One region of the Gluconobacter sp. P1D12_c genome, then DNA from elsewhere that is predicted to be linked to it. Evidence: riboswitches for the same ligand, from Rfam matches in the RefSeq annotation. Region 1 holds a riboswitch; each other region holds the start of a gene.
The links. Region 1 has a riboswitch for cobalamin ahead of metE (5-methyltetrahydropteroyltriglutamate--homocysteine S-methyltransferase). Riboswitches for the same ligand answer to the same signal wherever they lie in the genome.
Positions count from the first base shown of each region.

Region 1 (3,250 bases):
GTGCGGTCCCGTGTTGACCCACCTGCCCCATACGTCACGGACATGAACTGCGGACCAAAAGCAGCTAGCGTTTTTGCGTTTTCCAGCAGCGTGGCGGCTGCCTTTTCCGACTTTGCAGGGAAAAACTCGAACGAAATTGCGGGCAGAGGCCCTGTCTGTGCGGGCATCGCGCCAGCTCCTTATTCAATAATTCAGCTTAGTTGGGGCGTTGGCCGAGCCAGAGTTTCACAGTCAGCTCGCCTTCAAGAGCCACTGGCTCTGCGGGAACCAGACCGGCTGCGCGAAACCACGTCGCCATCTGCGCATCAGTAAACCCAAGCCGAACATGCGCATCCCGTGTGCGAAGTTCTTCGCGGCTATGGGAGGCAAAATCGATAATCAGTAATCGACCATTGGCATCCAGAATCCGCGCGGCCTCCGCAATTACAGCAGCCGGATGCTGTGCATAGTGCAGAACCTGATGCATGACTGCGACATCGGCTGAATGCTCCGGCAACGGAAGGGCCTGAAAGTCTCCCTGCCGCAGATCAGCCTGCTCCAGACCAGCTTCCGCAAGCTTGGTTCGCGCCAATCGCAGCATGGCGGGACTGCGATCAAACCCGATGACTGTCTGGGCGCCGCTTCCCAGCAGCTCCATCATACGACCAGTCCCAGTGCCTATATCCACAAGGCGCCCGATCGGAGATGCTGAGAGCGTCTTTACGATCGCTGCTTCGACCTCCTGTTCGGACACATGCAAGGAACGCAACGCGTCCCATTCTGCCGCGTGGGTTTCAAACCAGTCTTCCGCCGCGAGCGCACGAACATCTCGAATGGCCTGCAAGCGAATACGATCCGCACGGATTTCCGCCGGCTCCCGCGCAGTCCATCGATCCAGCGCCATAAAGACAGGCTCCAGACGTTCCGGAACACCCAAAGTCAAAAAGACCCAGCTTCCTTCCTTGCGGCGCTCAATCAATCCCGCATCTGCCAGGATCTTTACATGCCGTGACACGCGGGGCTGGCTTTGCCCGAGCACCTGCGCCACCTCTCCGATGGACAGTTCCATCTCGCGCAGAAGGGCCAGAGTCCGCAGACGGGTCATGTCTGCCAGTGCCTGGAAAATAATGAGGGCGTGTTCCATACGAATTTACATATAAGGAGTTCTTTATATGAGCAAGAGCTATTGACTCGTTTTCAGGACATGCGGCAGTCATAAGGCTTGTCATGGTTCCGCGCCGGATGTTCACGCATCCGGCGTGGCTAAGAGGGAAGCCGGTGCAAAGCCGGCGCTGCCCCCGCAACTGTCAGCGGCGAGTGCCGATTCCACACAGGCCACTGGGCGAAAGTCCGGGAAGGCGGAATCAGCGCGAAGACCCGTAAGCCAGGAGACCTGCCACGGCACATAACATCCTCCGGCGGGGCGTTCCGGACGGGTCACGCATGTCTCCACGCCGCACATTTCCTGTTCGGGGCGTGAACGATCCTGCATGCCCTGAGAGCGCACTGCCACGAACCTGTCGAGGCTTTCATGACCGTCCGCGTCGCAACTCTGGGCTTTCCGCGTATCGGCACCCGCCGTGAACTGAAAACCGCTCTTGAACAGTACTGGGCGGGAAATTCCTCCGCCGATGATCTGCTTTCCACCGCCGCGTCCCTTCGGGCGTCAGCCTGGCAGCGCCAGAAAGACCTCGGTGCCGAGATCATCCCTTCCAACGATTTTTCGCTTTACGATCATGTGCTGGATACATCCGCAATGGTCGGTGCTGTTTCCGCCATTTACGGCAACGTGCAGGGCAAGGTGGACTTGGGAACCTACTTCGCCATGGCCCGCGGCTCCCAGACGACATCCGAAGAGTGTGGCTGCGGTCATACTCATGCCCCCCCTGAGGATGTCCCTGCCGCCGAAATGACCAAGTGGTTTGACACGAACTACCATTACCTTGTTCCGCAATTCACAGCAGACCAGACGTTCAGCCTCGCCTCCACAAAACCCGTCGACGAATATCGGGAAGCCAAGGCGCTTGGGATTGAGACACGCCCTGTTCTGCTCGGTCCTGTCAGTTTCCTGCTTCTGGGAAAATGTGACGGCCCGGCGTTTGATCGCCTTGATCTGCTCCCTGCCTTGCTGCCCATTTATGAAAGGGTTCTGAAGGCCCTCCGAGCAGAAGGCGCAGACTGGGTTCAGATTGACGAGCCGTGCCTTGTTCTGGATCTGCCGGGAAATGCTGCCGCAGCGTTCAAGACAGCATACAAAACTCTGACAACCACAGTTCCAGACCTGAAACTGATGCTCGCCACGTATTTCGGTGCGCTCGGAAACAATCAGGACATCGCCCTAAGCCTGCCAGTTCACGGGCTGCATGTGGATCTTGTCCGCGCTCCCGAACAACTTGCATCTATTCTGGAGGAAGCGCGACCTGACCTACTGCTGTCTCTCGGCGTAGTGGATGGGCGAAATATCTGGAAGGCCGACCTGAACGCGCTTCTGGACCATCTTGAACCGCTGGTGGGCCAGCGTGACCTGATCCTCGCGCCGTCTTGCTCTCTCCTCCACACACCCATTGACCTGGAACGGGAGACAGATCTGGACGCGGATGTAAAATCCTGGCTCGCATTCGCCGTTCAAAAAATCGAGGAGTTGCACACACTGGCGCGCGCCCTGAATGAAGGCCGGGGCGTTGTGCAAACCATTTTAGCCGAAAACGCTGCGGCTCTTCAGGCACGTCGCTCTTCCACGAAAATCAACGATCCTGCCGTTCAGGCACGCTCTGCAGATCGCAACCCAGCTCTCACCCAGCGCCTTTCCCCTTTCCCCGCGCGCCGTCCGTTGCAACAGGCCAAACTCAGGCTGCCGCTTTACCCAACGACGACCATCGGGTCCTTCCCCCAGACACCTGAAGTCCGCAAAGCTCGTGCGGATCATGCACGAGGAGAGCTCCCTTCCGAGGCTTACGAAGCCTTCCTGCGGGAAGAAACCGCCCGGACCATCCGCTGGCAGGAAGAGATTGATCTTAATGTGCTGGTGCATGGCGAGTTTGAGCGCAATGACATGGTGCAGTATTTCGGGGAGCAGCTTTCCGGCTTTGCGTTCACGAAGCACGCCTGGGTTCAGTCCTACGGGTCCCGCTATGTCCGGCCGCCCATCATTTTCGGGGATGTGTCACGCCCGAAAGCCATGACGGTTGAATGGTGGGAATATGCCCAATCCATCACCAATCGCCCGATGAAAGGCATGCTGACGGGGCCAGTCACGATCCTGAACTGGTCT
Region 1 is NZ_JACSIQ010000005.1:113,880-117,129, forward strand. It holds gene metF (methylenetetrahydrofolate reductase [NAD(P)H]) at 1-167, opposite strand, end outside; gene KP705_RS07420 (metalloregulator ArsR/SmtB family transcription factor) at 197-1,123, opposite strand; cobalamin riboswitch at 1,191-1,395, shown strand; gene metE (5-methyltetrahydropteroyltriglutamate--homocysteine S-methyltransferase) at 1,511-3,250, shown strand, end outside.

Region 2 (3,250 bases), on a different contig from region 1:
TGGTTGACGGAAAACGCGTGGCCCCCCCATCTACGATTAATGACCACTCTTACCATTCCGGTTCTCCTGTCCCGCCATCCTCCCGTTGAGGGGAGTGAAGGCCTTTGTTATGGGCGACAGGAGATGGAACTCAGAGCGGGGTGGGAGGCCCAGGCCGCTGGTCTGTTGACCCTCGCAAGGGGTGCCGGCTGTTCAGTTATCTACACGTCACCATCAGCCCGGTGTCTGTCTGTCGCGCGAAGACTTGAGGCACAGACCGGGTGGCCGCTGCGTTTGGATGACCGGTTACTGGAGCTAAATTTTGGCCAGTGGGAAGGGCTATCCTGGAATGTTGTGCCGCGTGTGGCTCTCGATAGCTGGGCCGAAGATCCTGAAGGATTTTCTCCCCCAAAAGGTGAAAGTGGGCGAGCGCTACAGGAGCGTGTGCAGTCTTTCTGGGCAGACCTCGTTCAGGCTGGAGAGGCCGCATTAGTCATTTCGCACGGCGGCCCACTTCGTCTCCTTGATGGGCTTGCCAAAGGAGAAAGGGCGAACCTGCTAGCACCTTCAATGCCGCAAGGCAGCAGCAGGCTCCATTACGTCAGCGTTTGATCCACTGACGTCGGTCCGGGTTTCTTGTTTCCCAGCCCATGCGCTCCAGTTCTGGCGTTTTGGCATGGGCTGCGGGGTATCCGATGCAAAGATACGCGATAAGGTTCCATCCCGGCTCGGCATCGAGAAGGTCTGACACGTGCTCTGGCTCAAGAATGGAGACCCAGCCCAGCCCAACACCTGCCGCCGTTGCAGCCAGCCAAAAAGTATGGATAGCCATCACAGCCGACCAGGTCGTTGTTTCCGGCATGGTCGCACGTCCAAGACCATGTCCCTGGTCCGGAAATGTTTCGCAGAAGACTGCGACATGATGCGGGGCATCATCTAATCCGGCCAGTTTGAGCGTCGCATAGGATGCTGCTTGTTCGCCCTCATATCCCTTAAGGGCCTCCCGGTTACAGGTTTCAAAGCTCTTCCGAACGGCTGCTTTTCGCTGCGGGTTTTCAACGAGCACGAAGCGCCAGGGCTCACTCAAACCAACGGAAGGCGCCAGGGTCGATGCATGCAGGAGATCATCCAGCACCGATCCGGGAAGAGGGTCACGTTGGAAATGTCGCGCATCCCGACGCCATGTGAAAAGGCGCTCCAGATCTTTTCTGAAATCGTCTGAAAAGGCTGGTGCCGTCATGGTTTATCCGTTGCGTGCAAAAGGTTTGTCAGCGCCTGCCGTCAGGACACGGGATGCCAGAGGGCCGAAGAGCAGTCCGATCGTAGCCCATAGAACGATCTGCATCCCCAAGGCTGCCTCCCGGAATCGCCAGAGCACTGTTGCCGGGAAATCTGATGGAACTTCGTTGATATCAGGCATACCGGCTTGTACGGCGGCTACCAGAATGATGAAGATACCAAGAGAGGCTAGCACTCCGTTCCAGTGGCCCAGGCGCCGGATGAGTGGTCGGCTGACCATATAGGATGCAGCTGCCGCGCAAAGCGATAGAGCGATCATACCGAAATAGGCGCCGGTCCGTAGGCCGATGGTGGATGGGAGGCCAACGGCAGGGGGATTGGGAGGATATTTCAGGTCTGGCACCAGCACGAACACGACGAATGCTGCGGCTGCCAGAAGTGCAGATAAGGCTCGCGGCGAAAATCGGCCTACGCGACCGTAAGCAAACGCAAAAACGGTTGCAAAAATGCCGCCGTAAGCCGCGCCATACATAACGGCTGCTGTCAGAAGGCCGAAAGAGGCTTGAACGCCTCGGCTGATAATTTCCGGTTCAGGCGGCTCGCCAGCAGCGAGGTCTTTCGCGCTCTCGAATGCAATCGCAAGATTGACCTGCGGCTCTCCAAAAAAACGCGCAAACACAAACGCAAGCAATGCGGCAGCAATCCCGGCAATCATGCCGCGGCTCAAAAGACGACCTGTCATGAAACTATGCTGCGTTTAGTGGCAGGGGAAGCCGAGAAGATGGCGCCCATCATGAACAAATTCATGGACCGCATGGCCTGAAATCAGAGACGTCGCGCCTTGTTCTGCACCAACAAAATAAAGCAGCAGAAGGCTGAGTACGACCGTAAAGGCAGCCCATGGAAGGAGCGTGCGGATCGGCAGCGCAACCGGTGCGGCGATGCTGGCGGGCAGGTGGGAGGGGGAAAGGCTCTGGCTCATAATAGGCTCCGCTGGAAAAGCGCGTTCTGCGGTGGAAAATTGATAAAGGAGGTCTGGCTTCGCAGCGTGATTTCACGAGCATTACAGTGGCGCGACCGCACCGGATTTGCACCGGCTTCTCCCTGCTTTCGCTAACAGGAAGGATGTAACCTTTCGTGCGGGAGTGTCAACTTTTCCATGCTGAAGCCAGCACTGTCAGGAGAACGCACTCAGCGAGACTGGCCGTTGCCCCGAGTACGTCTCCTGTATAGCCGCCAAGCATTTTCCGGGCTACGGCGCGAACTCCAAGCATCGTGCACAGGGCGGCAAGAATAGTCTGGAAGCCCAGTTGTGCGGGAAGGCAAATTACCGTCATGCAAAAGCCGGAAAACAAGGCGCCCAATAACTGATCCCGTGTCAGACTGGAGAGCTGCTTTGCCAGCCCGTTGTCACGAGCAGGCTTTGTGAGGAACGTCAGGAGTGGGAGTACCGCGCGGGATAGCGCTCCCGTTGCAGCCATTGCCGGCACGACCATTGAAGGAGGCAGCGCTGCTAACGTCGTAACGCGGACGATCAAGCTGATGCCCAGAGCTACCGCCCCATAGCTGCCGATACGACTATCGCGCATAATGGTCAGGCGCTTTTCAGGAGTATGGCCACCACCACAGCCGTCCGCCATATCCGCCAGTCCGTCTTCGTGCAGGCCTCCGGTTAAGAGAACTTGTAGGCCAACGCTCCAAGCGGCCGCTACCAGAGGGGGAACACTCAAGGCGCTCAGCAGCAAGAACACTGATGCGCTGAGAATACCGACAAGCGCCCCAACCAGGGGCCAGCACCAGACAGACCGCGCCAGAGACCAGCCCTGTCCGCTGACGCGCAGCCATCCCAAGGGAAGCCGGGTCAGCAGGCCTGCACCACAGGCGATGTCTTCTCGAATGGTGCGCCAAAGCCTCATTGAATCGAGACGTCTGATTGGGAAACAGCAGCCTCTGCGAACGTCGCCATACCGTTGTGGCAGGCCAATGCCGCTCTGAGGGCGGGAATGGCAACCGCAGACCCAGATCCCTCTCC
Region 2 is NZ_JACSIQ010000002.1:353,852-357,101, reverse strand. It holds gene KP705_RS03480 (histidine phosphatase family protein) at 40-591, shown strand; gene bluB (5,6-dimethylbenzimidazole synthase) at 581-1,219, opposite strand; gene KP705_RS03470 (CbtA family protein) at 1,223-1,960, opposite strand; gene KP705_RS03465 (CbtB-domain containing protein) at 1,976-2,200, opposite strand; cobalamin riboswitch at 2,229-2,370, opposite strand; gene cobS (adenosylcobinamide-GDP ribazoletransferase) at 2,367-3,134, opposite strand; gene cobT (nicotinate-nucleotide--dimethylbenzimidazole phosphoribosyltransferase) at 3,131-3,250, opposite strand, start outside.
Region 2: another riboswitch for cobalamin. It lies ahead of KP705_RS03465 (CbtB-domain containing protein); the one in region 1 lies ahead of metE (5-methyltetrahydropteroyltriglutamate--homocysteine S-methyltransferase).

Region 3 (3,250 bases), on a different contig from region 1:
GCGTCAAGGAATTCCTCTTCGCCCATAGCTGGGGTCGCGGTAAAATCTGCTGTGGCCTTTAGATTTTGGACGGGTACAACGGCAAGGTCCGCACCAGCATTCCGGGCAAGCTGATTGATTGCTGCGCCGCCACGCTGGAAATTCGACACCATCTGGGCCGTAACATCCGAAGGCCACGGAGATACCCCCCGGCGGACCACACCATGATTTCCTGCAAAAATCGTTATCTGAACGCGTTCTAGCGTTGGTTTTTGATGGCCTTGCCATTCACCGAGCCAAATGGACAGCTCTTCCAACCGCCCGAGGCTGCCGGGAGGTTTGGTCAGAGTTGCGTCTCGCTCCGCTATCAGGGTGGCGACTTTTGGGTCGGGGTCTGGAAGTGACAGGCAGGCAGTGCGAAGTTCTGCCATGCTGGCGAAAGGAGGCTGACAGAACGAGGGCATGATGTGCGGTGGCATGACAGGTCTTTTGTGCTGTTATCAGGGACCATGCAAGAAGAAGGCGCAGGAGACATTGTGGCACAGACCATCACGCAAACAGGACTATCGGATGTGTCACTGGTCCTTGGGGGCGCCAGGTCAGGAAAAAGCGGGATCGCTGAGGCACTCATCACTGCCCTTCCGGCCCCTTGGGTTTACCTCGCGACCGGTCAGGCTTTTGATGAAGAAATGCAGGCCAGGATAGATTTGCATCGTACCACCCGTGGGAACAAAGGGTGGCGTACAGTTGAAGAGCCATTTGATATCGCGGGTGTCTTACAGGCCGAGCAAGGCGCACCGGTCCTGGTTGATTGCCTGACTCTATGGCTGACGAATCTCATTTTGGAAGATCGTAATATACACGCTGCGACGAACGACCTTCTCGAGGCGCTGCAAGCACGAAGAGGCCGAACCGTTCTTGTAGGCAACGAGGTAGGGCTTGGAATTGTCCCGGACAATGCTCTGGCTCGTTGCTTTCGCGATGAAGCGGGTCTTCTTCATCAGAAGATCGCCGCAGTCGCCGGAGAAGTGCTGTTTGTGGCGGCGGGTTTGTCTTTGAAAATGAAATGAGCCCATTTCCCGGGCTTTGACACGCTTTCATCCCAGAGATAGGAGAGGGTTTGATGGTTCCTCTGAGAAGAGGATGAAAAGGGAAGCTGGTGCGGCCTTAGAAATAGGTCAAACCCGGCACTGCCCCCGCAACTGTGGACGGTTTTCTGTCCCGCCAGTCTTTCTTTCAGGAAAGGCAGCCACTGGATTTCGATCTGGGAAGGCCCGGTGGGAGAGGAGGTGCTAATTGCGCCTCAGCCGTGAGTCAGGAGACCTGCCATCTGAGCCAAGTGTCATGATCCGGCGGGGTGCCCGGACTGTGAGGGCGCGCCAGCATGTGCGTGTCACTTTCGCGATTGCGAAGGCCTTTCATCGCGCCTTTTGTTATGCCGTTGTGGCTGCAAGAGAGACGAAACCATGGCAGATACCCTGCCTTATCCTGAAACGAGCCAATCATCCGTTTCGCCAGTTTTCCACGTCTGTGTGACGTGTCGTCGCGGTCTACCGGTTGGGAATGACCCTGTTCAGGGGCGGCAGCTTTACGATGCCTTGCTTGACCAGGCTGCTGAAGGCGATTTCAGCGTCCAGCCCGTTGAATGTATGGCCGCCTGTAGCCGAGGCTGTATTGCCACGCTTTCCATGCCGGAAAAATGGACTTTTGTTCTAGGTGAACTTGGTCCGGAAAAGCTGTCTGACCTGCTGGCTTACCTTCAGCTTTACCGAGCATCGAAAACTGGAACAGTGATGCCGTCAAAGCGACCCGCATCGCTTTCTGATATGGTTATCGCCCGTCTTCCATCTTCATTGTCTGCTTCACAGGAACTTTCATGATGTCCCAGACTGTTTCAGGCTCCGGTCGCAAGATTCCGGTTACGATCATCACGGGTTTTCTGGGCGCAGGGAAAACAACCCTTCTGCGAAATCTTCTCGCACAGGCTGATGGACGCCGTATTGCGATCGTCGTTAACGAGTTCGGTTCACTTGGGATTGACGGTGAAATTCTACGGTCTTGCGGGATCGAAGGATGTGCTGACGAGGATATCGTCGAACTTACCAACGGGTGCCTCTGCTGCACGGTTGCAGACGACTTCATTCCGACCATGGAGGCTCTGATCGATCGTCCTGATCCGCCAGAGCACATCGTGATCGAGACATCTGGCCTTGCGTTGCCCAAGCCTCTTCTCAAGGCATTCAGCTGGCCCGGGATCCGTACCCGCATGACCGTTGATGGTGTGATTACGCTGGTGGATGCACCCGCTGTCGCCGCAGGTCGCTTTGCCGACGATCCGGAAGCTGTTGCTGCACAGCAGGCTGCTGACCCTTCTCTGGATCACGATAATCCGTTGGCTGAAGTCTATGAAGATCAATTGAATGCGGCGGATCTGATTGTTCTGAACAAGACTGATCTTTTGGACGAAGCCGGGATTGATGCGGTTGAGAAGGGCATTACGGAGGCTGTGCCGCGAAAAGTTATCACGCTGCGCGCAGTAGAGGGACGCCTGGACCCCGCTGTTCTGCTGGGAATTGGTGCCGGTGCCGAAGACGATCTCCAGGCTCGTCCGTCCAATCATGATGGCGCAGATGATCACGAACATGATGACTTCGAGAGTTTCGTCGTGGTCCTTCCGGAGCAGAAAAGTGCTGAAGCGTTACTCAAACGCCTGAGCGAGGTTGCGGGGCAATTCGATATCCTCCGCATGAAAGGTTTTGCAGCCGTGCAGGGCAAGAAAATGCGATTGGCCGTGCAGGGGGTTGGGACCCGTTTCCGTCATGAATTTGATGTGCCTCTCGCTGATGCAGGCCGGGACGGGCGCCTCGTCGTAATTGGCCAGACAGGCCTGGATCACTCAGCCATCGAAGCCGCACTGCTGGCGGACTGACCCGATGCATCTGCTTGTCCGGGAACGACACGGAATAGACGATCAGGACGTGGCCGAGGATCTCGGTCATGCGCCTGCTGATGTCGTGTTTCTGTCCTTCTCGGATAGCGATCTTCTGGCGCTTGAGCGGGCCTACTCCCGTTTGAATGAGCAGGCCCCGACCGGTGCAGGTTTTTCGTTACGGCTGGTCAGTCTTGCTCGCCTCAGACACCCCATGTCGGTCGATTTATACGTTGAGCAGACCATAGCGTCATCCCGCTGCGTTATCGCACGGCTTCTGGGTGGCGTGGATTACTGGCGCTATGGGGCGGAAGAACTCCGGAATTTTTGCGGCAGGAACAG
Region 3 is NZ_JACSIQ010000002.1:350,121-353,370, reverse strand. It holds gene cobT (nicotinate-nucleotide--dimethylbenzimidazole phosphoribosyltransferase) at 1-458, opposite strand, end outside; gene cobU (bifunctional adenosylcobinamide kinase/adenosylcobinamide-phosphate guanylyltransferase) at 489-1,049, shown strand; cobalamin riboswitch at 1,087-1,325, shown strand; gene KP705_RS03445 (DUF1636 domain-containing protein) at 1,446-1,859, shown strand; gene cobW (cobalamin biosynthesis protein CobW) at 1,856-2,908, shown strand; gene cobN (cobaltochelatase subunit CobN) at 2,913-3,250, shown strand, end outside.
Region 3: another riboswitch for cobalamin. It lies ahead of KP705_RS03445 (DUF1636 domain-containing protein); the one in region 1 lies ahead of metE (5-methyltetrahydropteroyltriglutamate--homocysteine S-methyltransferase).

Region 4 (3,250 bases), on a different contig from region 1:
AGCCAGTCATAGCGAAATCCACCCACTACACGCAGGTCGTCCCGCACGGTCAGGACGTCTTCCATGAAGATACCTGCGTCTACCATGGTTGTGGGAGATTTTGTATATGGATACTCTCCAGCAAAACTCCCGACGGCCGTACTCTCAGGACTACTCAGCGAAACACTGTCCGCATATGTCGCGTCCGGAAAACCACGGTTCCGGATGAGCCGCACATAATACGCGTCTCCACCGACGACCAGACGGTTTTTCATTCCGAAAACATGAAAATCAAACTGACCATCCAGCGTGTCACCCACCTGATGCTGGTTCATATAAACATAGAACCGATCCCGACCGACCCGACCGGGTGCAATGGCATTTCCCGCTGCGTCCGTCTGCCCGGCTGAACCGATATAGCTGTAGGATTCAGCGTTATTCCAGTTGCGCTTGGCGTAAAGGACATAGGTTTTATTGTGGAACGTCATGTTCTCCGTTGGCTGCCACGTCAGATGAAGCGTCGGGGTCACATTAACCGAGCCAGCTTTTGCATCCTTGGCATTGTAATAACGCCAGAGCGATGACCGGCTTACGCCTAATCCCTTGGAAGACGACAGCAGGCCGCCTACGCCATCATGGACCTGCGCCAGCGGGACCAAAGGGGTTCCATAATACGTCGACAAGCGATCTGTCAGATAGTCGACGCCAAAGCGGGCTGTAAATTTCTTCGAAGGGTGCCAGAGCAACGTTGTCGTGAAATCGTTGCTGTGTGGGTCTGCGCCAGCAACGTATCCATCAGACGAGGTACGACTGAAATCACTTCGAATGGCCAAAGTGTCAGTAATGGGAACCGAACCGCCAACACCAGCATTCCACGTATTGAAACTGCCATAAGATACCAGAGCATTAGCATGCGGCCCATCAAACGCAGGGTCACGCGTTCGCATGTCCACCGTGCCGCCAACAGCGCCCTGCCCGTACAGAACAGACGACGGCCCCTTGAGAACCTGAACGCTCTCAAGATTAAAGCTGTTGAGCGGACGGTTCACCATCGTAGTCGGGCCGTAATAAATGCCATCTCGCAGGATCAGAACCTGATTCCCGCTGAAGCCGCGCATCATCATCTGCGCCGGACTTCCTGGAGATCCACCGGAAGAAACACCCGGTGCACTGTCTGCGGCGTCTTCAGCGTGCACATAGCCGCGCTGTTCCATCACGCTGCGCTGAATCACATTGATCGTCGCAGGATTATGTTGAACCGTCAGCCCAAGTCTGCCCCCGATAACAGCACTATCCTTCAGCGGCTGCGCCCGCCCGTGCGCGGTAATGTGTTCTTCTTTCGCTTTGGCAACCGTCTTCCTGACGTCTTCTGTCTGGGCGAACGCAGGCTGAAAAACGGTCAATGCCGCAACGGGCAACACACCGACAAAACTGATTTTCCTCATGGATAACGCAAACTTCACTCAACAATGCGTCACTACGATGAGCAGGATAAATATCCTGCTGCGTCCGGTGCACCCCGCCCTTTCGCTTCGTCCATGACCATTTTCGATGGCAGGTCTCCTGGCTTGCGGATCATCGGCAGATCGCGAGCCTTCCCAAGGCTGACGCCCCAGTGGCCGGGTCCCCGGAACCCATCGTGATCAGCCTCACCGCTCACAGTTGCGGGGGCAGCCGCAGCATTTCACTGCGTTCCCTTTTCATCCCCTTCCGGGGAACCATCATTGAGCAGGGGCATAACCGAAACTCCCATATAGTCAAACACGTATGTTATAACATATCAATAACCGAAGTTATTAATTTGGGCAATGGATGCGCCTCGCGTTTGGGGCAGCGGCCACGAACAGGCCCCTCAATCCCTTGGAAGAGGAACCGAAACATGCCTAATCTCATGCTTCCCCACTCTGGACAGAAAGTGTCGCAGGATGAAGCTCTGTCGTTTTGGTCCGTTGAATCAGGAAACGCCTGGACTCATTGATGACGCTGGCATTCTGAGAAGTCTTGCGGGGATTCTGCCTGATATTACAGCCGCCCATCTGTCTCCAGAGCAGCTGGCCGCCTTACGGGCGATTAATCCGGATACTCTCCCTGTCATTTTGGAAACACCACGCTACGGTATTCCGTTCTCAGGTGCCGGAAAGTACATCTGCATTGGCCTGAACTATCGGGATCATGCCGAGGAAGCAGGCCTTCCCCTCCCCTCAGAGCCAATCGTCTTCATGAAAGCCATCTCTGCCCTGACGGGTCCGAGCGATGGTATTCTAATCCCCCAACATGCCACCAAAGTGGACTGGGAAGTCGAACTCGCAGTCATTATTGGCACAAAAGCGTCTTACGTCTCCCCAGAGAAGGCTTTGGAGCATGTGGCGGGATATTGTATCGCCAATGATGTCTCTGAACGCTCATTTCAGATGCAGACAAGCCAGTGGGACAAGGGCAAAGGCTGCGACACATTCGGGCCGCTGGGGCCATGGCTTGTGACGACCGATGAAATCGCCGATCCGCAAGCACTCTCCATGCGGTTAGATGTCAACGGTCGCCGTCGGCAGACGGGACATACCTCCAACATGATCTTTGACGTCCGCAGCATCATTTCACATGTCAGCCATTACATGACCCTGATGCCGGGCGATATCATTGCCACAGGCACACCTGCCGGCGTCGGAATGGGCATCAAGCCTCAGCCAGTTTATCTTGAACCAGAGGATGTCGTAGAGCTGGAAATCGAAGGCCTTGGCATTCAAAGGCAGATCATGAAGGCCAATTCTTAGCTGAATCGACAGGAAAACGTCTCTCACGAAGCGATTCTTGAAAAACAGTCGTTTTCATAATTATTTTTTTGTACGAACCACTTGCCCGCTCAACGTCGCAGGAATGCTGCCTACAATGTAACAACTGCGAAGGTGCGTGAATTAAAGATTGAAGTTTATGAGAATGAATATCATTTGTAACTTTAGAAATGCGGGAAAGTAAGCTGAAATTCTCGTGAAAATTCATTTCCTCGGAGGCAGTTAGCCCTTTCCATGAGACTTCCAGCGTCGAACGTTCCTCAACGTACACATCTAGGCCCAATGCTTTTTACAGCACTTTTGCTGTCAGGCACGTGGAATGGCGCCTTTGCAGCGACCACCGATGACGTAGCCCCAGAAGCTCGTAAAAAACCAGCTTCAACGGCCGACCTTAAAGAGGAACGTTCCGCTTCATCGAGCGCACAGAGCACCCAGCAGAAACACGCCTCACAAGAAGACGAGACCCCGGGTAGCATTGAGCA
Region 4 is NZ_JACSIQ010000002.1:322,100-325,349, forward strand. It holds gene KP705_RS03325 (TonB-dependent siderophore receptor) at 1-1,424, opposite strand, end outside; cobalamin riboswitch at 1,515-1,717, opposite strand; gene KP705_RS03330 (fumarylacetoacetate hydrolase family protein) at 1,905-2,750, shown strand; gene KP705_RS03335 (TonB-dependent siderophore receptor) at 3,051-3,250, shown strand, end outside.
Region 4: another riboswitch for cobalamin. It lies ahead of KP705_RS03325 (TonB-dependent siderophore receptor); the one in region 1 lies ahead of metE (5-methyltetrahydropteroyltriglutamate--homocysteine S-methyltransferase).